3 regions of the Paenibacillus sp. FSL P4-0127 genome follow, and region 2 is predicted to be linked to each of the others. Evidence: predicted binding sites of a transcription regulator. Region 2 holds the regulator's gene; each other region holds the start of a gene.
The links. The regulator NrdR, encoded in region 2, represses ribonucleotide reductase genes. The targets are predictions, from matches to a motif close to AACACNATATATNGTGTT.

Region 1: NYE74_RS26880 (anaerobic ribonucleoside triphosphate reductase) is a predicted target of NrdR. The motif match lies at 2,831-2,848, and genes of this name have one in related genera.
Region 3: nrdI (class Ib ribonucleoside-diphosphate reductase assembly flavoprotein NrdI) is a predicted target of NrdR. The motif match lies at 5,937-5,954, and genes of this name have one in related genera.

The regions. Positions count from the first base shown of each region.
Region 1 is NZ_JBBOWY010000002.1:59,473-69,969, reverse strand. It holds gene NYE74_RS26900 (DUF1330 domain-containing protein) at 1-57, opposite strand, end outside; tRNA gene NYE74_RS26895 (tRNA-Thr) at 201-273, opposite strand; gene NYE74_RS26890 (MTH1187 family thiamine-binding protein) at 467-766, opposite strand; gene NYE74_RS26885 (IS4 family transposase) at 1,021-2,217, shown strand; gene NYE74_RS26880 (anaerobic ribonucleoside triphosphate reductase) at 3,078-5,063, shown strand; gene nrdG (anaerobic ribonucleoside-triphosphate reductase activating protein) at 5,060-5,584, shown strand; gene NYE74_RS26870 (Na+/H+ antiporter) at 5,730-7,748, shown strand; gene NYE74_RS26865 (hypothetical protein) at 7,886-8,953, shown strand; gene NYE74_RS26860 (glycosyl hydrolase 2 galactose-binding domain-containing protein) at 8,957-10,497, opposite strand, start outside.
Region 2 is NZ_JBBOWY010000001.1:5,719,262-5,729,758, reverse strand. It holds gene NYE74_RS25745 (methyl-accepting chemotaxis protein) at 1-968, shown strand, start outside; gene pstB (phosphate ABC transporter ATP-binding protein PstB) at 1,167-1,922, shown strand; gene phoU (phosphate signaling complex protein PhoU) at 1,941-2,600, shown strand; gene polA (DNA polymerase I) at 2,777-5,446, shown strand; gene mutM (DNA-formamidopyrimidine glycosylase) at 5,470-6,381, shown strand; gene coaE (dephospho-CoA kinase) at 6,378-6,974, shown strand; gene NYE74_RS25715 (lytic transglycosylase domain-containing protein) at 6,971-7,534, shown strand; gene NYE74_RS25710 (alpha/beta-type small acid-soluble spore protein) at 7,604-7,834, opposite strand; gene nrdR (transcriptional regulator NrdR) at 7,960-8,430, shown strand; gene NYE74_RS25700 (phosphate ABC transporter substrate-binding protein) at 8,613-9,575, shown strand; gene pstC (phosphate ABC transporter permease subunit PstC) at 9,664-10,497, shown strand, end outside.
Region 3 is NZ_JBBOWY010000001.1:2,209,584-2,220,080, forward strand. It holds gene NYE74_RS09870 (MIP/aquaporin family protein) at 1-446, shown strand, start outside; gene NYE74_RS09875 (glycyl radical protein) at 510-3,077, shown strand; gene NYE74_RS09880 (glycyl-radical enzyme activating protein) at 3,101-4,021, shown strand; gene NYE74_RS09885 (acetate/propionate family kinase) at 4,059-5,297, shown strand; gene nrdI (class Ib ribonucleoside-diphosphate reductase assembly flavoprotein NrdI) at 6,060-6,419, shown strand; gene nrdE (class 1b ribonucleoside-diphosphate reductase subunit alpha) at 6,406-8,490, shown strand; gene nrdF (class 1b ribonucleoside-diphosphate reductase subunit beta) at 8,549-9,508, shown strand; gene NYE74_RS09905 (J domain-containing protein) at 9,644-10,497, shown strand, end outside.

The sequences.
Region 1 (10,497 bases), on a different contig from region 2:
ATATTGTTTAAATACTTCCTCAATGGACTGTACGCTAATAGCAATTTTCCATAGCATTCTAAAATATAACCTGCAATAATTTAACGATTAACGTTTTAAAGCAATTAAGGGTAGAAAAATGGTGGAAGTTTCGCTTTTTACGAAAAAAAGCACGTCCCCCGAAAACCTCGGAAGCCGCGCCGTGCTTTACATTATGGAGATGCTGGTGAAGGGATTCGAACCCCCGACCTACGCATTACGAATGCGTTGCTCTACCAGCTGAGCTACACCAGCAAGTTCACTTTTAGCGAACAAAAATTATTATACCGCGTTTTAAAAAAAATGCAAGCCCTAAAGTTTGGAAATTTTACGCAAACCCGTTTTGCCCGGAATTTGTGGTGCTTCCGGCGCACATTGCGTGCCGCGCAACGGCACAACCACGTGGTCCTACCACACACGTGGTGCTGCCACAACCAAGCCGCTTGCACTACAGCTTCTCCCTCACGGATTGGAGCTTCTGCTCGGACGAACTCGCTTTGTCGCGGCGGTCGTCGATCTTGATTGAGGTCGACACCCGGCCGGCGCCCGCCTGGAACGGCGCTTCATGAATCGCCCGGATCGCCGCGAATACGTCGTCCAGCGCTCCTTCAATGATCGTGCTCATCGACGTCAGCGTGAACTTAATGCCTTCCTGCTTCTCCAATACCCGTTGCAGCTCGGCAACGTAGGAGCTGAGGCTGGTGCTGCCCGTACCAATCGGAATAACCGTTACTTCCGCAATCGCCATTTCCGTTCCCCTCACTTTACTGTATTTATTCCTATATTATTTTATCAATTCCCCGCCGGCAAATACAAACAAAAAAGGGCTCAACAACATAAGGGCAAAAAATGCACTAGCGTTGCATAAAACCTAACGCGAATAATCAAATATTAGTTAAATATGGGTAATTATGATCATTTTTCATGGAAAAAGCATAAAAAATCTCCTATTGTAAAGAGGTAGGTACGTTGTCCATAACTCTCTACAAAAGGAGACCATCCATGGATAACGTTAAAGCTAAAACGGTCATTCGTCAACTGATTTCCTTACTGCCCATCGATGTGCATCAACGTTTACTCTTCGACCATTACACCAAGAAACTTACCACGATGAAAGCGATCATGCTCTTCATCAATGCTCAGTTGAAACAATGGTCATCTTACGGTGAAATGGAAATTGCACTTCGTGCTGAGCCGAAACTTCAGCAGCTTCTACAGTTGGAGAGTATCAGCGGCTCGCAATTATCCCGAAAACTCGATCAGATCCCAACGGAGCTGTTGGAGTGGATGTTTCAGCATCTGGCATCACAAACACAGCAACGTGCTTGCCACCAGGGCCAGAGCGGGAAATTGCACATCATTGATTCTTCCAGCATTCGACTGCCGCTTCAACTTGGAAGTTGGGCCAAGATGTCAAATAAGAGTAGCGGCGTCAAGATGCATCTGCGCCTCGTTGTTACAGCTCCCGACAAGCTATTTCCTGATGCCATGATCCCCAGTTCGCTCAATGTAGGGGATCGTGCGGGGGCCGTTGAACTGGTCGTCCCCTCGGATGCGATTTATGTGATGGATCGCGGTTATGATGATTATGCCCGGATGGATCAATGGGTCCAGGACAACATCCAGTTTGTGATCCGTATGCGAGATCGCGCGCTTGCCACCGTCATTGAGGAGTATCCTGTTCCGGAAGGCTCGAACATCACGCGGGACGCCAAGGTTTGCGTGGGCAGTTCCTTCCGATCCATGGAACATTCCGTTCGTTTGGTGGAGTTTTATGACGAGCAGGAACGGACTTATCGTATTTTTACATCGGTATGGGATAAGACCGCTGAAGAAATCGCGCAGATCTACAAAAATCGCTGGCTCATCGAGTTGTATTTTAAATGGCTGAAGCAACATTTGCGATTGAAGAAGCTGCACAGTCATAAACCACAGGCTATTTGGAACCAATTATTCTTGGCTTTAATTACTGCCTTGCTCGTGGAGCACATCCGGCACAGCACCCAAACGGCAAAAACAAACTGGCAAGTGCTCCGGATTCTCCGCGAGTATTTGTACCGTTCATGGCGATCCTTTCGAACCGAACTGGATCGGAAACCCAGTCGAAGTAGTCCGGGGAGACGTCCGGGGTCAGGTCCCAAAGCGTTATCGGTGCGCACAATGGTTGGGATAATTAAGCCAAGCAAGTTCAAGAAATAATATCCATTATATACATTTAATGGGACATCGCGACCTACGCATTAGGTAACCTTGACTTTTTGGTCTTAAGCTTAAAAAATGACTGTAAAAAAATCCGTTTATAGTTTCAATAATCCAAATGTGGGTTTTGCTGAAAATTGATGTTAGTGTTCTTGCAACGCTAGTGCAAAAAATGTCGTTATTCCGCCGCTATCCCCTATTGAAAGAGAGATAAAGGCAATTTATGTCGCTATTTTCTCGGACCGTAACAAAATACCCGCAATCTGTACCGTTCATAGGGAAATAAGAACAAAAAATACCGCTAATGGGGATGAACATGCTCAGCCCCGGATAATAAGTACATAAAGTTCCGTTATTCTGAAGGCTGGCGGTCGGCCGTCCAGTAACCGATGGTTAGCCGACGAGCGGTTTGCCATCCCAGTAACCGCCGGTTTGCCAATGGTCGGTCAGTAGGTTCGCCGTTCCAATAACCGACTGTCAAGCCCCGATTTCTAGGTTGAACCACCAAAAAAATTAAAAAAATTTTTTCGTTCCCCGCTCCGCGCATCACCTGTGGGCTCCGGCGGTTTTGTCCCGGCTTCCGGCCTGTCCATGTGATGCAAGTCACACTTTAAACACAATATATTGTGCTAATCTTGTTTCAGAGAATCAAAATATAGTGTGAACCACTAAAACCTGCGAGGAACAGGCAGGATGTCCGTATGCAGCTTTTACATATGCCTTATTGGATCGACAGCCGTTGTAGTTGTAGAAGAGTCTTCATTAGGCAGCGCATTCGGGCATGTTCAACCTGGGCAGGTTGGAGATGCCTTTTTACTTAGCGTTAAATAAATTAGCTTTTGGGGAGGAGCATTTAGATTATGGCATTGCTAAACCAAACCTTCACCGGCCGGGATACCATGCTGGATGAAGTCATTCAAATGGGCGAGGAAATCATTCAAAGCCGCAACCTGGAGGTGCTGCGCGAGAACGCGAATTTGAACGGCGAAAGCTTCTCGGGGAAAATGAGCAAATTCGGCAGCGAGTACGCCAGATGGTATGCGACGCATTTCATCTTGCCCAAACGGGTGGTGCAGGCGATTCAAGACAATATCGTCTACGTGCATGATCTTGATCAATATGCGATCGGAACGACGAACTGCATTTTCATCCCGTTCGAAAAGCTGCTGCGCGAAGGCTTCAACACCGGCAACGGCAGCGTCAGACCGCCGAATTCGATCATGACCGCGATGGCGCTGGTGGCGATCATTTTCCAATCCCAGCAAAACTCCCAGTACGGCGGCGTATCGGCCAACAAGCTGGATTTCGACCTCGCTCCCTACGTGGCCAAATCGTTCGAGAAATATTTCCGCAAAGGCCTGGAATATTTCGAAGAAGGCGCCCGCGATGCCGAATTGGCCGGGAATGGGGACGTCTCGATGAGCCGCAGCGACCTGCAGGAGCGTTATCCGAAATCGTTTAAATTTGCGCTGAAGGAAACCGAAACCGAAACGCTGCAGGCGGCCGAAAGCCTGATCCACAACCTCAACACGATGTCGAGCCGGGCCGGCGGGCAAATCCCCTTCACCAGCATCAACTACGGCACCTGCACATCGCTTGAAGGGCAAATGGTGATCAACTCCCTGCTGACGGCCACGATGCGGGGGCTGGGCAGCGGGGAAACGCCGATTTTCCCGATCCAGATTTTTAAATGCAAACAAGGCGTCAACCAGAACCCGGACGAACCGAATTACGGCCTGTTCCTGAAAGCGGTGGAATGCTCGGCCAAGCGGCTGTATCCGAATTTTGCCAATCTGGACGCCCCGCTCAACCTGATGCATTACGATCCGAGCGATCCGGACACGGAATTCGCCACGATGGGCTGCCGCACCCGGGTGCTGGCCGACCGGTTCGGCCGGAACCATCTTTCCGGCAAAGGCAACCTGTCGTTCAACACGCTGAACCTGGTCAAGCTGGGCCTCGAGCACGGCATTGCGCTGGGACGGCGGACAGAGGCGGACGAGCGCGGCTTCTACCGCGAGCTGACGCATTATATGGACATCGCGCTGGAAGGGCTGCTGCACCGTTTCAAAATTCAAGCCGCTCAAAAAGCCAAAGCATCCGACTTTATGATGCGCGAAGGCGTGTGGGAAGGCGGCGAACAGCTTGGACCGGAGGACCCTGTCGGCGATTTGCTCAAGCACGGCAGCTTGTCGATCGGGTTCATCGGGCTGGCGGAATGCATGAAGGCGATGTACGGCAAGCACCACGGGGAGGATGAAGCGGTCTATCAAAAAGCGTACGAAATCATCGCCTACATGCGCGATTACTGCGACCGCCAAAGTGAAATCCACAACCTGAACATCACGTTGTTCGCCACCCCGGCGGAAGGCTTGTCCGGAAAATTCACGAAACGCGACCGCGCGGTTTACGGTCCGATTCCCGGCGTGGCGGACAGAGAGTACTACACCAATTCGTTCCACATCCCGGTGTATTACAACATCAGCGCGGCAAGAAAAATCGAGCTGGAAGCCAAGTTCCACGGGCTTTGCAACGCGGGAGCCATTTCGTACATCGAACTTAACGGCAATGCCCGGAACAATCAGGCCGCTTTTCTGAAAATCGTTCAATACGCCCTGCAGCAGCAAGTCAGCTATTTCAGCATCAACCATCCGATCGACCGCTGCTCGGCCTGCGGCTACGAAGGCATCATCGGGGCGACCTGTCCTTCCTGCGGCAGCCATGAGAACGACGTGCACATCCGCCGCCTGCGCCGGGTCACCGGGTATCTGACGGGGGATTACCAAACGCGGTTCAACGCCGCCAAACAAGCGGAAGTCCGCGACCGGGTCAAACACGACGCATGAATATTTGCGGCTACTACCCGGAATCCATCAATGAAGGCGAAGGCCTGCGGGCCGCAATCTTCATCAGCGGCTGCCGCCATTACTGCAAGGGCTGCTTCAGCCCGGAGACGTGGAATTTCAATTACGGCGAGCCGTTTACGCCAGAGCGGGAAGCGGAAATCATTCATGACATTAAAAATAATCCCCTGCTGAGCGGTCTAACGATCCTCGGCGGAGACCCCTTTTTCTCCGCCGCCGAGGTCAGCGGGTTTATCGACCGGCTTGTGGCGGAGACCGGGCCGATTTCGATTTGGATTTACAGCGGGTATACGTATGAGGAATTGACAGAGCATCCCGGTTCCCCCGAATATGAGCTGCTGCGGCGCTGCGAGGTGCTGGTGGACGGGCGTTTCGTCCAAGAGCTTCGCGACCCTGCCCTGCTCTATTGCGGCAGCTCGAACCAACGGCTGATCGATATCCGGCGAAGCCTGGACAGCGGACAAGCGGTTCTTTGGGAGCCAAGCCTCCCGTTCATGCGATAAATATAATCCTCGAAGAGCGCAGATGGCTGCGCTCTTTTTTTTCGAACGCCTCCCCAAGCGCTTGTTAATCTTCAGTTTAAAAAGTGGGATATAATAGAATAATGTCGACTTGCAATGCAATCCGTTCGGGAAGGAAGTTTGATACATGGATTTGTTGATTACGGTTATTTTACTGCTTATCTGTCTAGTCGTTTCCAACATCATCAGCCACTACATTCCGTTTATCCCCACCGCGCTCACCCAAATCGTGTTTGGCATCGCCATCGCGCTGGCGTTCAACGGGATTCATCTGGAGATCGAAACGGAATGGTTTTTGCTGTTGTTCGTAGCCCCGCTGCTGTACAACGACGGAAGGCACTTCCCCCGCGAAGAGCTGTGGAAAATGAAGGGGCCCATTTTCGGCAACGCCATCGTCCTCGTTCTGCTGACCACAATCGGCGGCGGTTATTTCATCCACGCGATCATTCCGGAAATCCCGCTCGTCGCCGCCTTCGCGCTGGCCGCGATTCTGTCGCCGACCGACCCCGTCGCCGTAAACGGGATCGCCAAGCGGATTCATATTCCGGACAAAGTGCTGAATCTTGTCCGCGGCGAGTCGCTGATCAACGACGCTTCCGGTCTGGTTGCCTTCAACTATGCGGTCGCGGCGGTCGTAACCGGCTATTTTTCGCTAAGGGAAGCCGTTTACGACTTTACATACATGTTTATCCTCGGGGCCGTTTTGGGCCTCGTGCTCAGCCTGGTCATGACCTGGCTGCGGTTTTCGCTCCGCAAACAGGGCATTCAGGACGCCACCCTGCATTCGCTGCTGCAGATTCTGACTCCGTTTCTTATTTTTATCGTCACCGAAAACCTCCTGCACGCTTCCGGCGTCATTGCGGTCGTCGTGGGCGGCATCGTCCATTCCCTGCTGCGGGAACGAACGGAAACGCTGCTCGCCGAGGAGCAGGTCTTGACGGAAAATATATGGCAAACCGTGCTGTTCATCCTGAACGGGGTCGTCTTCCTGCTGCTGGGGCTGATCATCCCCTCGTCCATGCGCGCCACGGTGGAAAATCCCAACATCGGCAATACGCAGGCGATCGGCTACGTTTTGGCCATCGGGATTGCCATATTGGCGATTCGTTTTGTCTGGTCTTATTTCTTCTCGCTGTACGATTACAAAGTCTCCAAGTCGCAGGAAACCCCCAAGCCTTCCGTTAAAAACAGCCTCCTGGTTAGTCTGACGGGCGTTCGCGGCGCCGTTACGATGGCCGGGGTGTTGTCCATTCCGTACGTGGTCGCCAGCGGACAGGCTTTTCCCGAACGGTCGCTCATCCTGTTTTTGGCCGCGGGCGTGATTTTATTCACCCTGATCGCGGCCACCCTCTTGCTGCCGCTATTCAGCAAAGGGGCGGCCGAGGGCGAAGAAACGGGCGAGTACATCGATATGGCCGAAGCCCGAAGCCGGCTGCTGCGGGTCGCGCTGCAGAAGATCAAGGCCGAAATGAACGATTACAATAAAACCGCCGCCTATCAATTAATGGACGAATACAAAATGCTGTTCCGCCCCATGTATCTTCAGCAGGACGCTCACAGGCTGGAGCGGTCGGAAGCTTTGGGGAGAATGACCGAAATCCAGCTTGGGGCGTTAAAAGCCGAGCGGAATTACATTCACGAAACGATGCAAAGCGGCGGAATGAGCAAAGAAATGTTCGAAACTTTCGAGAAGGCGCTGGACCTTCGCGAAGAAGGGCTCTGCAGAACCGCCCGCGCCCGGATTTCGTTCCTGATCGGCAGCGCCGTCCGCGACTGGCGGCGGGCCACCCGCAAATACCGGCAGTTCGCCGGGCTTCACCCCGGCCAGAAAATCCAGGTTGAGGCGCTGCAAGCGGCGCTTGAGTACTTGAAGGGCCTAACCCGGGAAAACGAACAGGACCCCGCCCTGCAAAGAGTGATTCTCCAGTACAAGCGGGTCATCGCCCAATTGACCGGTCCAGGGCCGCAATTCAGCGAACAGATGGAAGCGCAAAAAGAAGAACTGCGGATCCAGGTGATGGATGCCGAACGCGCGGAAATCCACAACATGTACGAAGCCGGCAGCATCAATTGGGAACAGGCCAGGGAGCTCAGAAGAATGGTCAACCAGGTCGAAAGCGTCACGCTGATCGAACACGCGGAATAAAAAGAATGGCAAACAAGGGGCGTTCCGGTTGGCCTTACCAACCTTTGGAGCGGCCCTTTTTTTCAGCGTAAGGAACCTTTTCTCCCGCTCGTTCGTCAAGTAAACAAGATATATTACGGAAGGAAGTGTACCTGCAAATGCCGCAATGGGCTGTAAAAATCATGCTGTCACTGTCGGTAACCGCGATGTTGGCGGGAGCTTTATTAACGGGGTGCGCCGATAAAAAAGGGGCTGCCGGCCCGGGACCCGGGCAAACCGGTACAGAGCAAAACGCGCCGGGGCAGGGACAAGCAAACAACGCTAACGGAAGCGAAAACGGCGGCGGAAATGGTGGCGGAAATGGTGGCGGAAGTGGCGCTGCGGCGGCATCCGGCTCCGAACAAAACCGCATCCTTGAACAGTTTGAGCGTCTGCAAGCCGGCCAATCCGAGGCCAAGGACTATTTGGCCTTTTTCGATGAGCATTTGGCCGCCCTGCCCCAGGACGACGCCGACCGGCTGATGCAGAAACTGCTCGCTTTTTACGGGGAAGACCTGCTCAAAACGCAGGATAAATTCGCCGAAGAAGCCGTCCTCCAGGCGCTCGGCGAACTTGGCTGGCCCATTTCGGACGAACAGCTGAAGCAGATCAAAGACGCTGCCGTCCGCCAAACCGTCCTGGGCGCCCTGGCCGGCGGCTACAAGCTGGAAACGGCCGAAGGCACGGTGTTTCCCGTGGTCGACTACGGAGCGCTTAAAAAATACAATTCGGCGCTAAGCGAAAAAATGCAGGACTTTATCGCGCTGCTCGCCCTGGATTCGGACGCCAAAATGGCCAGCGACGGCGGGCTCGTCATCACTTGGGATGAATTGGCCAAGCGGACCGCCGCCGCCGAACAATATTTTACGCAGTATGCAGGTACGCCTGAGGCCGAGCAAGCTAAAAAGCTGTTTTATACCCGCTATCTGACCACCTATCTTTACGGGCTGGACAATACGCCGATTTTCGATTTCGACACCTTCAAGTTAACCGACGAAGTCAAAGCCAGTTACGAACACACGGTCAAAACGTACCCGGGCACAAAAACGGCCGCAGCCGTGCAAGGCTTTCTGAACGTGCTGAAAAGTACGGATTGGCAGGTGTTCACCAAAGAAAAAGGCATGCAAACCGATATCCCCGCGGTAAAACAATACCGCGACCGCGTTCTCGCCGGAGATGCGGATTAAGCCTTAGATCCCGCAGGTGCCGCGTTTGCCGTTCAAAGCGGAAACCCGCAGCTTTGCCCATGGCAGCAGCTGCCCTTTCGGATGGCTTATGTGCACCGTCCGGCTTTCCCCGGGAAGCAGGTCAAAGTAGTTGTCGCTATAGCGGACGCGGCCCAGCGGCAGCTCCAGCTTCACGAACCGCGCGGCCCCCGGCCCCGCCGCGGTTACCGTCGCCGTTTGCGCCGCCTCGTCCACCCGCACGTCCAGCCGCGTTTCCGGCAGGCGCAAATCCTTCGGGTCGCGCAAGTAGTAGCGGTTCGCCGGGGCGGCAAAACCGGAGGCGGTCAGCACCGCCGCGACCTCTTCCGGAGCGGCTCCGCGCAAGGCGGCCGCTTCCTCCAGCGCGCCGATCCGCACCGTGGATTGCGGCGGAATGTCCGCCGCAAAAGCGGCCCGGGACAAGACGCCCCCGCCGCTCAAGGCGTGCACCGTCAGCTCCACCGTTCCCCGCAGCGGCTCCAGCGTGTCATTGACCACCCACACCTTCAGCGGTTCGCCCGGCTCATGCTCCAATGAAAGCAGCACGGGGTTATAAAACGTTTTGGCATAATAAAAAGAAGCCTTCGGCAGCAGTTCGTAATCGATCATCGACCAGCTCGTGCCCGGCCAACTGTCGTTCAGCTGCCAGACGAGCGCGCCGCTATTGCGGTGTCGGTTCCGCCGGAAATGCTCGATCCCGTACTTCAACCCCTCGGCCTGAGTCAGCATCGAAAAATCCATGTATTCCTCGATATCGCGGGGAATCCCGGTATAGCCTTCCATCAGCAAAATGCCTTTGCGGTGGTTCGTATCCTTGTTGCGGTAAGCCATCTCCGCGCTCCCCCAGACAAACTGGCCGGCGGGGATGTTTTTTTCCAGCGTGTAGCGGTTCGCCGCGGCATGCATGCCGAATTCGCTGCTGAACAAGGCGAAATCCTGCTTGTATTTTTTGAACGTTACGCCCTCGACGCTGTAATCGAGCCGCGGCTTCTCCCCCTGCATCCGCGGATACACCGAACCGTGCCACACCTGCCAGTTATGGCGGTCTCCGGTGTGCGGATCGTTGGCGTCGTAACCGCCGCTTGCCCCGTAAGGCGAAGAAGGCCAATACGGGCGGGCCGGGTCCAGCTCAGCCAGCACCTCCGGAATCAGCTCATGATAAATGCGCTCCCCGAAGAAGGGCCCGGTTATGTCCCCGGCGGCGCTTTTCATGTCATACAGCCAGTCGATTTCATTGTTGCCGCACCAGAGCGCGAGGGACGCGCGGTTGCGCAATCTTTTGACGTTATCGATGACTTCGTGCCGCACGTTGTCCATAAAGTCCTGGTTGAAATCGGGGAACAACGCGTTGGCGAAGGCAAAATCCTGCCACACCAGCACGCCCTGCCGGTCGCATTCGTCGTAAAAGACATCTTTTTCGTAAATGCCTCCCGCCCAGACGCGCAGCATGTTCATATTTCCTTCTACCGCTAGATCGATCAGCCCGCGGTAGGTGGACGCCGGGATCGAGCCGATCAGGTTGTCGG
Region 2 (10,497 bases):
ATCTTTCATGCATCGTCCTTTGTGATGAAAGTAACAAACCGCTGGGGATTTTGATGCGGGACCGGTTTTACCGCTTTTTGGCCGGGCGTTTTGCGGCCGATTTGTTCTACGATCGTCCGGCGTCCGTTTTTGCCGACGAGCATCCGCTCGTATGCGATTTGCTGACTCCGGCCAGCGATGTGGTGGATGCGGCGTTAAACCGGGAGGACGCCCATTTTTACGACAGTTTGATTATTAGCGAAAACGGGCGTTTTTACGGCATTCTGACGGTGCAGGATCTCATGCGGATGTCGCGCGATCTGCAGCGGGAAGCGGACCAAATCCGGGGAGAAGTCGTTCGCGAAAGCCGTTCGCTGATCAAAGATATCGAACGTTCGGTTCGGCAGGTGTCCGAATCGGCCGGACGCAGCTTGCGGGAGTCGGAACTGATGAGCGGGCAAGCCGAAACGGGCCGGGCCGAACTCGAAGAAGTGAAGGCCTCCTTCGACAGAGTGCTGGTGACGTCCCGCAGCCAGGCCGCGCAAATGGCGGAGCTGCTTGAACGGACGCAGCAAATTTCGTCGATCACCGCCAGCATTCAGGAGCTGGCTAATCTGAGCGGGATCCTGGCGCTTAACGCTTCGATCGAAGCGGCGCACGCCGGAGAACATGGACGCGGTTTTGCCGTCGTTGCAAGCGAAATCCGCAAGCTCGCCCTGCAGACGCAAAAATTGTCGGGGGATATCGGGGAAACGCTGGATATCGTCAACCGTCATGTGCAGCAAGCGGCTGCGACGTCCGGCCTGACGGCCGCGGAGATGGAAGCCGGCCATAGGCGGGTGGGCAAAGCGGATGCAACGTTCGAAGCCTTGGTCCGGTCGGTCCGGTCGGTGGAGGCCAGGGAGCGGGAGATGCGCGATGCCGCGGATGTCGCTGCGCGAAGAACGGAAACCGTGCTGCGGGAGCTGGACCAATTTACGAACGCGTAAACATATTTTACATTGCGTTTACATTTTGATTCATTTTCTTTTACATAAGGAAGCTAAAATAGATAAGTATTTGATCATAATAGAACTATACATGCAATTGATATAAGCCAAGGCTGCTTCTAGCACGGACTTTCGTTTTGACGCGGGTGCGTGCTTCGAGTTTATAAGTGTGCGCTATTTTAACTAAGGAGATCTGACATGGAAACCGCGATCCGGATTCAGCATTTAAACTTATACTATGAGCAATTTCATGCGTTAAAGGACGTTTCTTTGGATATCCCCGAGAGAACGATTACCGCCTTCATCGGACCGTCCGGCTGCGGCAAATCGACGCTGCTGCGCACGTTGAACCGGATGAACGACATGATTCCCGGCACGCGGATCGAAGGTTCCGTGGAAATCGCGGGGGACGACATCTACGGCGATGAGGTGGAAGTGGAGGAGCTGCGAAAACGGGTGGGGATGGTGTTTCAACAGCCCAATCCGTTCCCGAAATCGATTTACGATAACGTGGCTTACGGTCCTCGCCTGCACGGGATCAAAAACAAAGCCGCCCTCGACGAAATTGTGGAGCAAAGCCTGCGCCAGGCCGTTCTTTGGGACGAGGTGAAGGATTTCCTCAAGCGCTCGGCGCTCAGCCTGTCGGGCGGGCAGCAGCAGCGGCTTTGCATTGCGCGGGCAATCGCGGTGCAGCCTGACATTCTGCTGATGGATGAAGCGACTTCGGCGCTGGACCCGATTTCCACTTTGAAAATCGAAGAGTTGGTCCAGCAGCTCAAAGACAGGTATACGATCGTGATGGTCACGCATAACATGCACCAGGCGGCGCGAATTTCCGGCCGGACTGTCTTTTTCCTGAACGGGGAAATCGTAGAGGCCGACGATACGCAGAAGCTGTTTTCCACCCCGCAGGATTCGCGCACAGAAGATTATATTTCCGGTCGTTTCGGATAACAAGGAGGCTGCTGCTGAATGATTCAAAGAAAAGAATTCGATCAGAACCTGGAGGAACTACGGCAATTGCTCGGGCAGATGGGCGAGCATGTCGAACAAGGGCTTGCGGGAGCTATCGAAGCCCTGCGGACCATGGATTCGCAGAAAGCCAAACAAATCGTCGAGCGCGATATCGAGCTGAACCAGATGGAAGAGCAGGTGATGGAAATCGGCTCACGGCTGATTGTGACGCAGCAGCCGGTGGCCAAGGACCTGCGGCGGATTATCGTCGCGTTCAGAATTTCCAGCGATCTTGAACGGATGGGCGATTTGGCCGTCGATATCGCGAAGGTGACGATGCGCCTGGAAGGCCAGAAGCTGATCAAACCGCTGATCGATATCCCGAAAATGTCGGACCTGGTCATCCTGATGCTGCGGGAGTCGCTGCAGTCTTACTTGGACGAAAATACGGATCTGGCCTATAAGATGGCCAAGGACGACGACGAGGTCGACCATCTGTACAGCCAGATGATCCAGGAGCTGTATACGTTTATGATCGAAAATCCGGATTCCCTGCAGCAGGCGATGCTGCTTACCTTGGTCGGACGGTATATCGAGCGGATCGCCGACCATGCCACGAACATCGGCGAAAGCGCGGTGTATCTCGTCACCGGACACCGCCCGGACCTGAATCAGTAAGATTGTGCCAAAAACACGTTATATACCGGTTGATCAACCGGCAGTTGCTTGCATAAGATGCAGGCCGCTGCCGGTTTTATCGTTTTTGCGCTATTTGCGGGGCATCGCGGTGTTAACCGGGGGCGCGCTGTGTTATCATAGGTAACAGGAACAAAACACTCGGGACGAGGTGTCGTATGGATAAATTGATCCTTATAGATGGCAACAGCATTATTTACCGGGCATTTTTTGCGATGCCGCCGCTGACGAACTCCGGCGGGCTGCATACGAATGCCGTTTACGGTTTTACCAATATGCTGCTCCGGCTCATTCAGGAGGAGCAGCCGACCCATATACTTGTGGCGTTTGACGCGGGCAAAACGACGTTTCGCCACGAAGGCTACCAGGAGTATAAAGGCGGGCGCGACAAGACGCCTCCGGAGCTGTCGGAACAGTTCCCGCTGATGCGGGATCTGCTGGAAAGCTTCGGCATCTCCTGGTTTGAACTCCCCGGGTACGAAGCCGACGACATTATCGGCACGATCAGCAAGCAGGCCGAGGATTCGGGCCGCGAAGTGCTTGTCGTCACCGGCGACAAGGACATGCTGCAGGTGGTCACGGACCGGGTCAAGGTGGCGCTAACGCGCAAGGGCGTTAGCGAAGTGGAGCCTTACGGGCCGAAGGAAATCGAGGAGCGCTACGGGCTTAAGCCGCTGCAGATCATCGACTTGAAGGGGCTGATGGGCGATGCGTCCGACAATATCCCGGGCGTGCCGGGCATCGGGGAGAAGACGGCGCTGAAGCTGCTGCATCAATTCGGCTCCGTGGAGGAAGTCTTGGCCCATACCGATGAGCTCAAGGGCAAAATGAAGGAAAATCTCGTGAACCATGCCGAGGATGCGCGGCTGAGCAAGCAGTTGGCGACGATTTTCCGCGAGGTGCCGGTAGAGCGGTCCTGGGAGGATATGAAGTTCTCCGGCATCGAAGAGGACAAAGCGGTGCCGATGCTGCGCAAGCTGGAATTCAAATCTTTGCTGGAGCGCTTGTCCTTTACCGCGGGAGCGGGCGGGAACGCCGCGGCGGATGGGGAGGCGGCGCAGGCGGCGGAGGACGTCAGCGTGACGATGGTGGACGTGGACACCTTGCCGGAAGTATCCGCGCAGCTTGCGGAAGTCGAAGGGATCATCATCGAATCTTACGGGGATAATCCGCACCATGCTACGCTGATGGGACTGCTGCTGTCGACGCCGAAGCGGCATTTCTTCCTGCCCTTTGAATTGTTGAAGCGGGAGGAAGCGGCGGACGTGCTGTCCTGGCTGGCGGACGAAAACGTGCCTAAACGGGGGTACGATTTGCACCGCGCCGACCTCGCCTTGTTTTGGCAGGGGATCGCTTTTGCCGGGGCCGAACATGACGTCCAGCTTGCCGCTTACTTGCTCGATCCGACGGAAAACGACCAGACGATCAGCGGGCTGGCCGCAAAATACGGGCTTCCGCACATGCCTGCGGATGAAGACGTATACGGCAAAGGCGCGAAATTCAAGGTGCCCGATCCCGAGACGCTCGGCCGGCATTTGGCCCGCAAAGGGGACGCCCTGCTGCGCATCGTTCCGCTCCAGCGCGCCGATCTGGAGAAATACGAGATGCACGGGCTGTTCTACGACCTGGAGATGCCGCTGTCGCGGATTCTCGCCGATATGGAGAAGCAGGGCGTAGCCGTCAACCGGGAAGACCTGAAAGAGCTCGGAGTTGAGTTCGAAGCGCAGATCAACAAGCTGGTGGCGCAAATTTATGAAATCGCCGGGCAGGAATTCAACCTGAATTCACCTAAACAATTAGGAGAAATTCTGTTCGATAAACTGGGGCTGCCGGTCATCAAAAAGACCAAAACAGGTTATTCCACCGACGCGGAGGTGCTGGAGAAGCTGGCGCCGTATCACGAGATCGTTCAGTTTATTCTGGAATACCGCCAGCTGGCCAAGCTGCAGTCCACCTATGTGGAAGGGTTGCTGAAGGAAATCATGCCGCGGACGGGCAAGGTGCACACGTATTTCCGGCAGACGGTCGCCGCCACCGGGCGCTTAAGCAGCCAATATCCGAACCTGCAAAATATTCCGATCCGCCTGGAGGAAGGCCGCAAAATCCGCAAAGTGTTCGTTCCTTCGGAGGAAGGGTGGTTTATTCTCGCCGCCGACTACTCCCAGATCGAGCTTCGCGTCCTGGCCCATATTTCCGGCGACAAGGGACTGCAGGAGGCCTTCCTGCACGATATGGACATCCACACGAAGACGGCGATGGACGTCTTTGGCGTCGGGCCGGACGAGGTGGACGCGAATATGCGCCGTTCGGCGAAGGCGGTCAACTTCGGCATCGTGTACGGGATCAGCGACTACGGATTATCCCAGAACCTGAACATTACGCGGAAGGAAGCGGCTCGCTTTATCGAGCAATATTTTGACGCGTTCCAGGGCGTCCGCCGGTATATGGACGACATCGTCAAAGACGCCAAACGCGACGGTTACGTTAAAACTTTGCTGGAACGGCGGCGTTATTTGCCGGAAATCAACGCGTCGAACTTCAATTTGCGTTCGTTCGCCGAACGCACCGCGATGAATACGCCAATCCAGGGAACGGCGGCGGATATCATCAAACTGGCGATGGTGAAAATGGACAAAGCTCTGTACGAGCACGGCCTGAAGAGCCGGATGCTGCTGCAGGTGCATGACGAATTGGTATTCGAAGTCCCTCCGGAGGAGCTGGACATCATGAAGAAGCTCGTGCCGGAAACGATGGAGAACGCGATCAAGCTGTCCGTGCCGCTGAAGGCGGAGGTTAGCAGCGGGGTCAACTGGTACGAAGCGAAGTAAAACGAGTTAAGAGGTGACTTGGTATGCCGGAATTGCCGGAAGTGGAAACGGTCAGAAGAACGCTGACCGAATTGATCGTGGGGAAAACGATCCGCTCCGTCAAGGTGTCCCTGCCGCGAATCATCCAGCGGCCGGACGATGTACAGCGGTTTGAGACGGAGCTTGCCGGCCATAGAATCGTGGAAATCGGCCGCAGGGGCAAGTTTTTGCGGATCGTGATGGACGGGCTTGTGCTCGTTTCCCATTTGCGTATGGAAGGCAGATACGGATTGTATGGCGAGGGTGAGCCCGTCGAAAAGCATACGCACGTGATTTTCAAATTTACGGACGGCACGGAGCTGAGGTATAAGGATGTAAGGCAGTTCGGCACGATGCATTTGTTTCCGCCGGGGGAGGAATTTACGAATCAGCCTTTGGCCAAACTGGGACTGGAACCGCTGGACCCTTCCTTTACGCCGGAGGTGTTCCGGCAGCTGATGTCGCGGCGGAAGACGAAAATCAAACCCGTGCTGCTGAACCAGGAATATGTTGTCGGTTTGGGGAATATTTATGTGGATGAAGCCTTGTTCCGGGCCGGCATCCATCCGGAGCATCCGGCGGACAAGCTTAGCGGCCTTAAGCTTGACCGTTTGCACGATGCGATTGTGGCCACGCTGAACGAAGCGGTGAACGCCGGCGGCTCCTCGATTAAATCGTATGTGAACGGTCAAGGGGAGATGGGCATGTTCCAGCATGCCTTGCGCATCTACGGACGAACCGGCGAGGCTTGTCTCGAATGCGGGCATCCGGTGGAAAAAACGGTCGTAGGCGGCCGGGGAACCCATTTTTGCCCCAAATGCCAAAAGCCATACCGCCCCGGCCGCGAGCAAAGCAAAGTTAAACCCGGACGGCCCGCTTCCCGCGTAAGCGAAAACAGTGAGGTGTTGAAAGGATGAACATCGGCCTGACCGGCGGCATCGCCACCGGCAAAAGCACGGTATCCCGCATGCTGGTTCAGAGGGGAGCCGCCCTGATCGACGCGGACGTCATCGCCAGGGAAATCATGGAGCCCGGGCATCCGGTGCTGGCCGCGGTAGCGAAGCGCTTCGGACAAGCCGTACTGCACCCGGACGGGACGCTCGACCGCAAAAAGCTGGGCGAAATCGTGTTCGCGGACCCCGAGCGGCGAAAAGCGCTGGAAAGCCTGACGCATCCGGCGATTCGCGCCGAAATGAAACAGCGCCTGGACGCGCTTGAAGCCGCAGCTCCCCGCCGCCTTGTCGTCGCGGATATTCCGCTGCTGTACGAATCGGGACTGGAGCGGTTTTACGAACGGATTATGGTAGTCTACGTGCCGCGGGATCTGCAGCTGGCCAGATTGATGGAGCGGGACGGCCTAAGCCGGGATGAGGCGGAACGCAGGCTGAATGCGCAAATGGATATCGAACTGAAAAAAGAAAGGGCGGATATCTTGATTGACAACAGCCGTGGACTGGATGAGACGGAACGTCAGATTGACGAGTTTTGGCGGGATCAGGGAATGCTATGAGGTGGCTTCGCAAAAAAAGAGTGCTGCTTTTGTTATTCCTGGGGTTTATCGTTCTGATCTTTTTTAATTCCGCTTGGCTCTCGTTGTTTTATCCGATTTATTATAAAGAAGAAATTCGTTATCACGCGAAAAACAACGGCATCGATCCGTTTATCGTGGCGGCTATTATAAAAGTGGAAACCAATTACAAGCCCGGAGCCCAGTCCAAAAAGGGAGCTTTAGGGGTTATGCAAATCATGCCGGACACCGCGAATTGGGTCATTGCGAAGGCGGGCTTGCCCGATACGTCGCTCGATCAGGTGCAAAATGAGATCGGGACCAACATCGAAATCGGGACTTGGTATTTAAAGTCGCTGTCGGAGCAGTTTGACGGCAATGCGATCGCCATGATCGCCGCTTACAACGCCGGGCCGACCAATGTGAAAAACTGGATCAAAAGCGGGAAATGGGACGGCCGTCTGGAAACGTCCAAGAACATTCCGTTTGGCGAAACCCGCCATTATGTGCAACGGGTAACGCATTACTATAAACAGTATTCCGACATTTACAACGAGTTTTGATCGCTGGTACGATAATAAAGAAGCACTGACGGGCGTCAATTCGCCTGTCAATGCTTCGGGGTGATCGGCTTATCTGAATTGGCCAGCTTGGCCAGCCAGCTGTTGCTCAGCGATGGTAACCAAGCGTTTCGTAATGAAACCACCGATCGAACCGTTTTCGTAAGAAGTCAGGTTACCAGCATATCCGTCTTGTGGGAAAGAGATGCCAAGTTCCTGAGCGATTTCATATTTCATTTGATCCAATGCTCCGGAAGCTTGTCTAACCACCAGGTCGTTCGAAGAGTTATTATTTTGTGCCATGATGTTCACCTCCTTGTGGTTGGTAACAGTATTATGTGCCGGGACTATCAACTTCATTACTTTTTTTTGAAGTTATTTATTGGCATTAATGTAAATTGCATTTTTTGGAAAGGAGGGAACTTGCGTTGAAATGTCCGTATTGCGATTATTTGGGGACAAAGGTGCTGGATTCAAGGCCGGCCAACGAAAACAGGTCGATCCGCCGCCGGCGGGAATGCGAGCAATGCAGCCGGCGGTTTACGACCTTTGAAATGGTGGAAGAAATGCCGCTGATCGTCATCAAGAAGGATGGAAGCCGCGAGGAGTTCAGCCGCGAGAAAATGCTGCGCGGGTTGATCCGGGCTTGCGAGAAACGCCCCGTTTCCGTGGAGCGGCTGGAAAGCATCGTGTCCGAGGTGGAGCGGTCCGTGCGCCATTCGGCCAATGCCGAAGTGGAAAGCCGCGAGATCGGCGAACTGGTGATGGAGCAATTGTATCCCGTGGACGAAGTGGCTTATGTTCGTTTTGCTTCGGTGTACCGCCAGTTTAAAGATATCAATATGTTTATGAAGGAACTGACCGGGCTGCTGTCCAAAAATACGAGAGAACTCGAATAGCCGGATTTGAATAAACACTCCCTGTATTTAATTAAGGGAGTGTTTATTTTTGTTTGCCATTGTCGAAATTAAGGGATAACCGCCAGGTGCATTTTACACAAAGTTTACATTACGAAAACACGGGATTGATCTTCGCCGCCTATAATCAGGTTGTAAAACAAATAAGGGGGAAACCTGAGACAATGAAAAAGAGTATGCTTATGGTTTTGACTTTGGTATTAAGCTTGACCTTGGCGGCTTGCGGTCAGGGCGGCAACGCGAAAACTAACACCTCGGGTGCTGAAGGCGGTAATGGAGGTGCGACGAGCGAGGCAGCGGCAAACAATGGCGGGAACAAGGCGACTTCGGATTTGTCCGGTTCGGTCCTGTCTGTAGGTTCCTCGGCGCTTCAACCGCTGGTAGATCAAGTTTCGAAAAAATTCATGGAGCAAAATCCGAACGTATCCATTCAGGTTCAAGGCGGAGGCAGCGGCACGGGGCTGACGCAAGTTTCCGGCGGACAGGCTGACATCGGCAACTCCGACGTGTTCGCTGAAGAGAAGCTGGAAGCCGCTCAAGCTTCCGAACTGGTTGACCACCAAGTAGCGGTTGTCGCTATGGCCGCTGTAGTAAATCCGGATGTAACGGTCGACAACCTTACGAAAGATCAACTGGTGCAAATTTTTACGGGTAAAGTAACGAACTGGAAAGACCTGGGCGGCCCGGATCAAAAGATTCAAATCGTAAACCGTCCTTCGAGCTCCGGTACGCGCGCCACCTTTGAGAAATACGCGCTTGGCACGAAGACGGAAGACCTGCAAGGTTCGATCCAAGAGGATTCCTCCGGTACGGTTAAGAAGCTTGTCGGCGAAACGCCGGGAGCCATCGGTTATCTTGCGCTTTCCTACCTGGATGAAACCGTAAAAGCTGTGAAATACGAAGGCGTGGAAGCAACAGTGGACAATGTGGCTAACGGCACTTATCCGGTATGGGCTTACGAGCATATGTACACGAAGGGCGAGCCGAACGAAGTCGTTAAGGCGTTCCTGGACTATATGGTCTCCCCTGAAGTACAAGGCGATAACGGCGATGTTGTGGAACTCGGCTATATCCCGATCAGCAAAATGCAAGTTAAACGCGATGTGGACGGCAACATTACCAAATAAACAACACTATATTCGATAACATCATATCGGCAGAGAGAAGAGGCGGACATTTCTGCCTCTTTCTGTGCTGTGTAAAGGGAGAGGTTTCATGGCTCAATCCGGCGGAAACAAAAAAGTACAGCCGCACATTATAGAGGAATGGACCGGTAAAATATTTACGTCATTTTGCATCGTGCTGCTGGTTGTGACGATATTTTCGATGGTGTATTTTGTCTCAACCAGAGGTCTAAGCACCTTTTTTCAGGACGGGATTTCGATCGGCCAAATTTTCGGAAGCACGGAGTGGAGACCGGACGGAGTTCCTCCGGTGTTCGGAGCGCTCCCATTCATTTTGGGATCGTTCAGCACTTCGATCCTTGCGGCCGTCATTGCGGCGCCGCTCAGCATCTGCGCAGCCCTGTTCATGGTCGAAATTATGCCTAAATTCGGCAAAAAATTTCTGCTGCCGGTAATCGAGCTGTTGGCCGGGATTCCTTCGGTCGTTTACGGTTTTGTCGGCCTGAGCGTGATCGTCCCGTTTTACCGGGATATTTTTCCCGGACAGGGCCTGGGCATTTTTGCGGGGGCGACGGTATTGTCGATTATGATTTTGCCTACGATTACTTCCATCGCCACGGATGCGCTCACCGCTCTTCCTCCCGGATTGAAAGAAGGTTCTTATGCACTTGGGGCCACGCGGTGGCAAACGTTGTGGCGGACCGTCCTGCCGACCACGATGCCGTCGCTGCTCACCGGGGTCGTGCTGGGGATGGCCCGGGCCTTCGGGGAAGCGCTCGCCGTACAGATGGTCATCGGGAACGCGCCGCACATTCCGCGCTCGCTGTTTGAATCCACCTCCACGCTGACCAGCGTCATCACGCTCAGCATGGGCAATACGGCCATGGGAACGACGCAGAACAACGTGCTGTGGACGCTTGCCTTG
Region 3 (10,497 bases), 3.5 Mb from region 2:
GGGCCACGGCCAGTATGTTCAGTACCTTCCCGCAAAGCGGGCTGTCCCTGCTGCAAGCCGGTCTGATCGAACTCATCATTACTGCCGTTCTTATGCTGGTGATCCTGGCCGTAACCGACGGCCGCAATGGCGCCGCACCCCGGGCGGGACTGGCCGCTGTGTCCATCGGGCTGACTGTGGCCGTTCTGGGTATCGGCTTCGGGCGCCTCACCGGCTTCGCGATGAACCCGGCGCGTGACCTGGGTCCGCGCTTGTTGCTGCTGCTCTCCGGCTGGGGAACGAACGCCCTCGGTCCGAATCTTTACGGACTGATCGTGCCGGTATTTGGCCCGATTGCGGGCGCACTGGCCGGCGGCGCGGTGTATCATAAGCTGATCGCGCCCTTTTATCCGGCGATGCCGGCCGTGGTGCTGTCAGCGAAGGATCAGGACCAGCCGGCATCCTAACCGGGTGTTTCATGAACAGCTTATCAAGCATTATGAAAGCAAACTGAAGGGGGAAGCTATACGATGACAAAAGTGTATGATATGCCCAAATCAGCACCAGTGACCGGCCGGATCGGCCATCTGATCGACAACCTGATGTCCGGCACGCCGGAGATCGAAGCCGAAAGAGCGGTCCTGATTACGGAATCTTTTAAGCAAACCGAGCACCTTCCGATGATTATCCGCCGCGCCAAAGCGCTGGAGCATATTTTGCGGAACATGACGCTGGTGATCCGGGACAAAGAGCTGATCGTGGGCAATTTGACCGTCAAACCAAGAGGCTGCCAGATCTTTCCCGAATTTTCGAACCGTTGGCTGCTGAGCGAATTCGACACGGTGGCCCGCAGAACGGGCGACGTGTTTACGATCTCGGATGATACGGTCGGCAAGCTGAAGCAATCCTTTGAATATTGGAACGGCCGCACGGTGCAGGAGCTGGCAACCTCCTTCATGTCTCCCGAAGCGCTGACGGCGCTGGATGCGGAAGTTTTTACGGTAGGCAATTATTATAATAACGGCGTTGGCCATATTTCTGTGGATTATGGAAAGGTGCTGTCCAAGGGCTTCAAGGGCATCATCGAGGAGGCGCAGCAGGCCAAAGCGGAGGCGGACCGTTCGTTGCCGGATTATATCAAAAAAGAACAGTTTCTGAACGCGGTGATCATCTCGGCGGAAGCGGCCATCCAGTTCGGTAAACGGTTCGCGGAGCTGGCCAAGAATCAGGCCGCAGCCTGCAGCGACGGTGTCCGCCAGCGGGAACTGCTGCAGATTGCCCGCAATTGTGAGCGGGTTCCGGCGAATCCGGCATCCAGCTTCAGCGAAGCGGTACAGTGCTTCTGGTTCGTGCACATGCTGATCCAGGTGGAATCCAACGGGCACTCCGTGTCTCCGATGCGTTTTGACCAATACATGTATCCGTATTACAAACAGGATATCGAGCGCGGTACCCTTCGCCATGAAGAAGCCCAGGAACTGCTGGACTGCCTGTGGGTGAAGCTGAACGAGGTTAACAAAATCCGCGACGAAGCCTCAAGCAAAGCTTTTGGCGGATACCCGATGTTTCAGAATCTGGTGGTCGGCGGTCAGAATGAGGAGGGGCTGGACGCCACCAACGAGCTGTCCTTCGCCTGCTTGGAGGCGACGGCCCATGTGAAGCTGCCGCAGCCTTCCGTCTCGATCCGCGTCTGGAACCGCACACCGGATGAACTGCTGCTGAAGGCAGCGGAGGTAAGCCGTCTGGGGCTTGGACTCCCGGCTTATTACAACGATGAGGTCATCATCCCCGCGCTGGTCAGCCGTTCCGTAAGTCTGGCGGATGCGCGCGACTACGGCATTATCGGCTGCGTCGAGCCGCAAAAGGGCGGAAAAACCGAAGGCTGGCATGACGCCGCATTTTTCAATCTGCCGAAGGTGATGGAGTTTGTCATCGGCAACGGTACCGTCAATGGCAAAAAAGCCGGGATCACCACCGGAGACTTCACCTCCTTCACCTCCCTGGATGAGATTATGGAGGCTTACCGCAAGCAGATGGAACATTTCGTCAATCTATTGGCTCAAGCGGATAATGCGGTGGATTATGCTCATGCGGAAAGAGCGCCGCTGCCGTTCCTGTCCTCCATGGTGTATGACTGCATCGGCAGAGGCAAATCGCTGCAGGAAGGCGGCGCCTTCTATAACTTCACCGGACCGCAGGGCGTAGGTATTGCCAATGTAGCGGATGCCATGTACGCCATCCAGAAGGTGGTTTTCGAAGAGCGCAAAACAACGTTGTCGGAGCTGCAGGCAGCGCTTGAACGCAATTTTGGCCTGGCCCGGCCGGCTGCTGCTACAGCCCCCGCTCCCGTCTCGCCGGATACGTTAACCCAGGAGCATATTATTGAATTGATCAAAAAGTTCCTCCTGGAAGGCAACCAAATATCGTTAGCCCAGTTGGGCGCGCAAGCGGATGTAAAGGTGGATCTCGGCAACAGCCGGAGCCAGGGCCAAGGCAATGACGCCCGCCTGCGCGAGTGGCTGATCGCCGCGCCGAAATACGGCAACGACATTGAGGAGGTCGATGAATTGGCCCGCCAGGTAGGACTTGTCTACTGCCGTGAAGTGCAGAAGCATGTCAATCCGCGCGGCGGCACCTTCCAGCCCGGACTGTATCCGGCCTCGGCCAATGTGCCGCTGGGAGCCGCTACCGGTGCAACGGCGGACGGACGGCTGGCGGGCGAACCGCTGGCCGATGGCGTATCGCCGGTATCCGGCCGGGATACCAGCGGACCTACGGCTTCGGCCAACTCGGTCGCGAAGTTGGATCATCACATCGCCTCCAACGGTACGCTGTTCAATCAGAAGTTCCATCCGTCCGCGCTGAGCGGACCGGCGGGACTGGAGAAGCTGGCGGCGTTGGTCAGAGGATTTTTTGACCAGAAGGGGATGCATGTGCAGTTTAATGTGATCAGCCGCGATACACTGCTGGAGGCTCAGCGCAACCCCGAGAAATACAAGAACCTCGTCGTCCGTGTGGCTGGCTACAGCGCCCATTTCACCACACTCGACAAGAAACTGCAGGATGACATTATTAACCGGACGGAGCAGACGATGTAACTATATAGATCAGGAGGCCCACCATGAATGAAGTCATTTGGGAAGCCAGGGGGATGGTCAGCGAAATTCAGCGCTTCTCGCTCCATGACGGTCCAGGTATCCGCACAATCGTATTTCTGAAGGGCTGCCCGCTGCGCTGCAGCTGGTGCAGCAATCCCGAAACCCAGGCTCCCGGCAGCCAGCTGATGGTTCAGGAGGACAACTGCGTCAGCTGCGGACGCTGCGCCAATGTCTGTCCAGCGGGGGCCATCAGCTATCAGCCGAAGGTGACGGTTAACCGCCTAAGCTGCGTATCCTGCGGACTTTGCAGCGCCGAATGCGGCAGCGGGGCGCTGACTATGAACGGCAAAGAGATGAGCACCTCTGAGATTGTGTCCATTCTGCGCAAGGACGAGGCTTATTACCGGCGTTCCGGCGGGGGGATTACCCTCTCCGGCGGTGAACCGCTTTATCAGAGCGACTTCGTTCTGAACCTCCTTCGCGCCTGCAAGGATCAAGGCTGGAACACAGCGATTGAAACCACGGCCTTCTGTAATCCGGCCGTGCTGGATAACGTGCTGCCGCTGCTCGATACGGTTTTGCTGGACATCAAGCACATGGAGGACAGCAAACACTATGAATATGTGCAGCAGTCCAACTCGCTGATTCTGGAGAACGCCCGGCGGATTGCCGGGCAGGGGGCGCAGATGATCATTCGCGTTCCCGTCGTTCCGGGCTTCAACGACACCATCCATGAGATCGCCGCCATCGCCTCGTTCGCCGCGGAACTGCCGGGGGTGCGGGAACTGCATCTGCTGCCTTTTCACCGGCTGGGCGAGAATAAATACACCTATCTGGGTACGGAATACCATATGAAGCATCAGACGCCACCTCCAAGCGACGAGATGGAGAGCCTGCGCCATGTGGCGGAAGGTTATGGCTTGCGCTGCCAAATCGGAGGTTGAATTAAAAAAGAAGTACGTATGAAAGGAAGAGCCGTTTATGAAGGTGCTGGTCATTAACAGCGGCAGCTCGTCCTTGAAATATCAGCTGTTTGATATGAAGGATGAATCGGTGCTTGCGAAGGGAATTATTGAAGAGATTGGAACGGAGCAGGCGATTCATCGTCAGGATAATACACCGCCGCTGCCTCCGCAGACCGGTCTGCGGATCCTGGAGCATAAGGAGTCCATCACCCATATGCTTGCGGCGCTGATGGATCCGGGCAACGGGTGCATCGCCTCGGTGCGGGAAATCGCGGCAGTAGGGCACCGGATTGCCCATGGCGGCGAATTCTTTTCGGATTCGGCACTGGTGGACAATGAGGTGCTGCAGGCGGTAAGGCGCAATATCGAGCTGGCGCCGCTGCACAATCCGGCCAATCTGAAGGGGATCGAAGCGTTCCGCCAGCTGCTGGGCGAGGAGACGCCGATGGTGTGCGTGTTCGATACCGCTTTTCACCAGACGATGCCGCAGGAGAGCTACATGTATCCACTGCCAAGAGTCTTGTATGACCGCCATAAAATCAGAAGATACGGGTTCCACGGAACCTCGCATAAATATGTCAGCTTGCGCCTTGGCGAAATTACCGGCCGACCCCTCCAGGGAACCCGTGTAATCTCCTGCCATATCGGCAACGGAGCCAGCATTACCGCCATTCGGGACGGGAAGTCTGTAGATACCAGTATGGGCATGACCCCGCTGGAAGGCCTGATGGGAACCCGCTGCGGCGATATCGACCCGGCGATCATTCCCTTTGTGATGGCCAAAGAGAATCTGGGTCTTGGCGAGATCAACTCGCTGCTGAACAAACATAGCGGGCTGGCCGGCGTCTCCGGCCAGGGCTCCGATTTGCGCGAGATCATCCGCTGCGCCGATGAAGGCCATGAGGGAGCCAGGCTGGCGCTGAATATGTATGTACAGCGCATTCGCAAATACATCGGCTCCTACTGCGCCGTGCTGAACGGTCTGGATACGCTGATCTTTACCGACGGGGTCGGCGAGAATTCCGATTATATTCGCGCCAAGGTGTGCGAGAGTCTGACCTATCTGGGGCTGGAGCTGGACCCGGAACTGAACCGGTCCCGCTCGCCCGGCGAGCGCAAGATCAGCACCCCCGCCTCCCGTGTGGCGGTGCATATCATCCCCACCAACGAAGAGCTGATGATTGCGCGCGATACACAGCGGCTCGTCCAACAGCGTGCTGCTTCTGCGGCCGTGCACCGGTCTGTCCCAATGTGATGCGGCCATTGTCAAAAAACCTTGTCATAACGGTTGTTTGCCGGTATGACAAGGTTTTTTGCACGCCTAGTAAATGATCCAGAAAAAACGTGTTAATCTACGGGTCGGGTGGAGGTACTATCCAAAAAAATAGCGGAACTTTATGGTCTTATTTTCCGAATGGAGCCTGTTCGTCCTGATTAGCGGAATTTTTTGGCCCTATTTTTCAATGGGTGCTGCGAAAGGCGGCCATTCCCCTGTGATTTGAGAAAATAGCGCCATAATTTTCCTTTATTTCTCTCCGAAATGGGATTTCGCCGAAATAGAGCCATTTTTTTCCCTTATGTTTCCGGCTGAGTTTTTTAGCAAGCTAACTTTTGCAGTTCAAGAGAAGCCGCCACCATGCTCCATTATTTCAGGAACAGCCTACTAGCCAAGCCAGGGCTCAACTGCCGAACTCTTAATTAAACCGCAAAAGGGAAAGCAAAACAAAGTAGTTTCCACGCACAGCAATCTATCTTTTTTTGATAGAAAAATTTTTAAAAAATTTTTATCAACAGCTTGTCCCCCAGCGGGCCCTGGTATGATGCGGGATTGCATCGATTTTCCACATTATCCACAGGGGATTTGGGTGCGGTTTGGGACGTTTACCAGGTTGACAACACAATATATAGGTATTAAATTAAACAAGTACACCAATATGTTGTTGTGAAGCGAATTTTGGTGTTTATCTCATTATATCAAATACTTACCGGGTAATAGAAGAAAAGTGGGGGAGTAACAATGCTGATTGCCTATGATTCCAAAACCGGAAACGTGAAACGGTTCATCCAGAAGCTCGATTTGCCCGCCGTGCAAATTGACGAGAATATGACGCTGGAGGAGCCGTTTGTGCTGATTACATATACGACGGGGTTTGGACAGGTGCCGGCAAAGGTCTCCGCTTTTCTCGAGCATAACCATCAGCGGCTGCTCGGTGTAGCGGCCAGCGGAAACCGCAACTGGGGCGAGCGTTTTGCCCTGAGCGCCGATTTGATCGCCCAGCGCTACCATGTTCCCGTGGTGGCCAAATTCGAGCTGTCGGGCACGAAACAGGATGCGGAAAGATTTAAGCAGGAGGTGAGCCGGGTTGCGGCATATTGAACTGAACAACATGTTGATGAAGCGGGACGAGAGCGGGTTCTTCCAACTGGAGAAGGACCGGGAAGCCGTCGCCGAATTTATGCAAGAAGTCGAACGCAAAAGCGTGACCTTTTCGAGTACGACCGATAAAGTGCGGTACATGATCGAAAACGATTATTACGAGAACGTGTACGAGCAGTATACGGAAGCCGAGGTCGAACGCGTATATGCCATTACCCACGGCTATCATTTTGAGTTTCCGTCTTATATGGCGGCGTCGAAGTTTTATACCGACTACGCGCTGAAGACGAACGATAAGTCCAAGTATCTGGAGCATTACCCGGACCGGGTAGCGGCGGTGGCGCTGCACCTCGGCCGCGGCAACGCGGAGACCGCCAGCCTGCTGGCCCGTTCCATGATGGAGCAGCGGCTGCAGCCGGCGACGCCGACGTTCCTGAACGCGGGCAAAAGCCGGCGCGGCGAGATGGTGTCCTGTTTCCTGCTGGAAATGGACGACTCGCTGAACTCGATCAACTACGTGCTGAACACCTGCATGCAGCTGTCCAAAATCGGCGGCGGCGTAGCGGTAAACCTGTCGAAGCTGCGCGGACGCGGCGAGCCGATCAAAGGCGTGGAAGGCGCGGCCAAAGGGATCATGCCGGTGCTGAAGCTGATGGAGGACGCTTTTTCCTATGCCGACCAGATGGGTCAGCGCAAAGGATCGGGCGCGGGGTACTACAACATTTTCGGCTGGGACGTTGCGGAATTTTTGGACAGCAAAAAAATCAACGCCGACGAACGGATTCGCTTGAAAACCTTGTCGATCGGGCTGATCGTGCCGAACCGTTTTTATCAACTGGCCAAGGACAACGAACCGCTTTACGTGTTCGGTCCTTACAGTGTATATAAAGCTTACGGCACTCATTTGGACGACATGGACCTGGACGTGATGTACGACAAGCTGCTCGCCGACGAGCGGGTTAAGAAAAGAAAGCTGATGAGCGCGCGCGACATGCTGACCAAGATCGCCACGGTCCAGCTGGAATCCGGTTACCCGTACATCATGAACAAGAGCAACGCCAACAACCAGCATGCGCTGAACAAGGTCGGGAAGATCAAAATGTCCAACCTGTGCACGGAGATCTTCCAGCTGCAGGAGACGTCGGAAATCGCCGATTACGGGCAAGCGGATGCGATCCGCCGCGACATCAGCTGCAACCTGGCTTCCCTGAACATCGTGAACGTGATGGAGCGGAAGATGGTTCGCGAATCCGTGCACGAAGGCATGGTGGCGCTCACGTCCGTCAGCGACATGACGCATATTTCCAACGCTCCCGGCGTTGCCAAAGCGAACCGGGAAATGCATTCCGTCGGGCTCGGCGTGATGAATCTGCATGGATTTTTCGCAAAAAACAAAATCGCCTACGAAAGCGAAGAGGCGCGCGATTTTGCCCGTACGTTCTTTATGATGATGAACTATTATTCCCTGGAAAAAAGCATGGAGATCGCCGTGCAAACCGGAGAAACCTTCGCCGGATTCGAACAATCCGACTACGCTACAGGGGAGTATTTCGAACGGTATCTGAATACGGACTACCGTCCGCGCACCGGCAAAGCGGCCGCTCTGTTCGAAGGCATGCACATCCCGTCCCCGCAGGACTGGGCCGAACTGAAGCAGCAGGTGATGAAAAACGGCTTGTACCATGCTTACCGTCTGGCGATTGCGCCGACCGCCAGCATTTCGTACATTCAGAACGCCACCTCGAGCGTGATGCCGGTCGTGGAGCAAATCGAAACCCGGACCTACGCGAACTCGACGACGTATTATCCGATGCCGTATCTGAGCCGGGAAAATATTTTCTTCTATAAATCCGCTTATCAGATGGACCAGTTCAAGGTGATCGACCTGATCGCGGAAATCGTGCCGCATGTCGACCAGGGCATCTCGACGATCCTTCACGTCAACAGCAACGTGACGACCCGCCAGTTGGCGCGTTGCTATCTGTATGCCGCGCATAAAGGGCTGAAGTCGCTGTATTATACCCGGACGAAGAAGCTGTCCGTGGAAGAATGCCTGACCTGCTCGGTATAAGAGGTCTTTTTGAACTTGCACTATAACGAAAGACTTAGAAAGGGATGAAAGATCGGCGATGTGCGCATTACGAGCTGTAAACTGGAACCGTCCGGACGACGATTTTACGATGATGTTCTGGAACCAGAACATCATGCAGTTCTGGACGGATGACGAAATCCCGTTGTCCGACGACAAAATGTCCTGGATGACGTTAAACGATGATGAAAAAGACGCATATATGAAGGTCCTCGGCGGTCTGACGCTGCTTGATACGGTACAGGGCGGCGTCGGCATGCCGCAGATCATGGAGCATGTGGAGGGCCTGCAGCGCAAAGCCGTGCTCGGCTTTATGGGCATGATGGAGCAGATCCATGCCAAATCGTACAGCAGCATTTTCACTACGCTCGCTTCCAATGAGGAGATTGACGAGATCTTCCGCTGGGTGGAGCAGAACCCGATGCTGCAGACGAAAGCGGAGACGATCCGCCAGTACTACACCAACATCCGCTCCCCGAGAGAGCTGTATTTGGCGATGGCGGCCTCCGTCCTGCTGGAGAGCTACTTGTTCTATAGCGGATTCTTCTACCCGCTGTATTTGGCCGGCCAGGGCAAAATGACCTGCAGCGGCGAAATCATCGACCTGATTCTGCGCGATGAGAGCATTCACGGCGTGTACGTGGGCGTGCTGGCCCAGGAAATCTACGCGCAAATGAGCGAAGACGAGCAAAAAGACGTATACGAAACGCTGGAAGGGCTGCTGCACTACCTGCACGCCAACGAAGAGCGGTATACGGAGCAGATTTACACGAAAATCGGACTGGTGGACGAAGTGAAAGTCTTCCTGCGGTATAACGCCAACAAGGCGTTTATGAACCTCGGCTTTGAGCCGCCGTTCGAGGAGGAAGAGGTTAACCCGATCGTGTTCAACGGGATCCGTACCGACACGAAGCAGCACGACTTTTTCTCCAAAAAAGGCAACGGCTACGTACGGGCGCTGAACGTCGAGCCGCTGACCGACGAAGATTTCAATTTCTAAGCCGACGGGCTTTTTAAATAAGAACAGGGTGTTTGCTCCCGGAAGCGATCTTACAGCGGGAGACGCCCTGTTTTTGCTTGCAAGCGTAAGCTGTCTGAAAGTTAAGCAACCTGACTTGAGGAGTGAAAGTTACTTTTGACGACGATTTGGAGCATATTGGGGATCGAACCGACGCAAGACAAGCAGCAGATCAAGAAGGCCTATGCCAAGAAACTGCGGATGGCTCACCCAGAGAACGACCCAAGAGGCTATCAGCGGCTCAGGGAGGCTTTTGACGCGGCCATAAAGCAGGCCGGCATGCCGGAGGAGCATGATTTTCCCGGATACGGCCAGGACCTGAAGACCGGAGTCGCGATCGGGACGAAGCAGGAGGGGGAACCGGCCCCCGATTCGTTGGCGCTTTTTGAACAACACCTGCATGAACTTTACACGGATTTCAAGCGCCGCGTCGATCCGCAGGAATGGAAAATGCTAGCGAACCAGGATTACATATGGGACGTAGGGGCGCAAGGCGAGCGATTCGACGCGCTGATCCGGTTTCTGGACGAACATCGGCATATGCCGGCGAACGTGTGGAAAGTATTGGATGAACTGTTTTTGATCAGAGAAAACTTTGAGCACGGGTATGACTACTTTGACGATGAATTGATGGAATTTGTGACCGGACAGATTAGCGGAGGCCTGGCGATGGGCTACGAATGCTTCTTGAACCGGGAGCTGGCGATCGACTTGGAGGCATATCTCGGCTTAAGACAAGAGGCGCAGCTCAGTCTGATGGATGGCCGGCTGGAAGACGCCGGGCGGGAGCTTGCCGCCGCCCATGCGCTGTTCCGGGAGGACCCGGACCTGGAGTTAATGCGGGCCAAGCATGCTATTATGGCCGGGGATTCCGGCGCAGCGCTGGCTGTTCTCCATCAGGTCGTCCGTTTGAACCCGGAGGCGCGGGAAGCTTATCTGCTGCGCGGGAGATTGTTATTTGATCGGCGGCA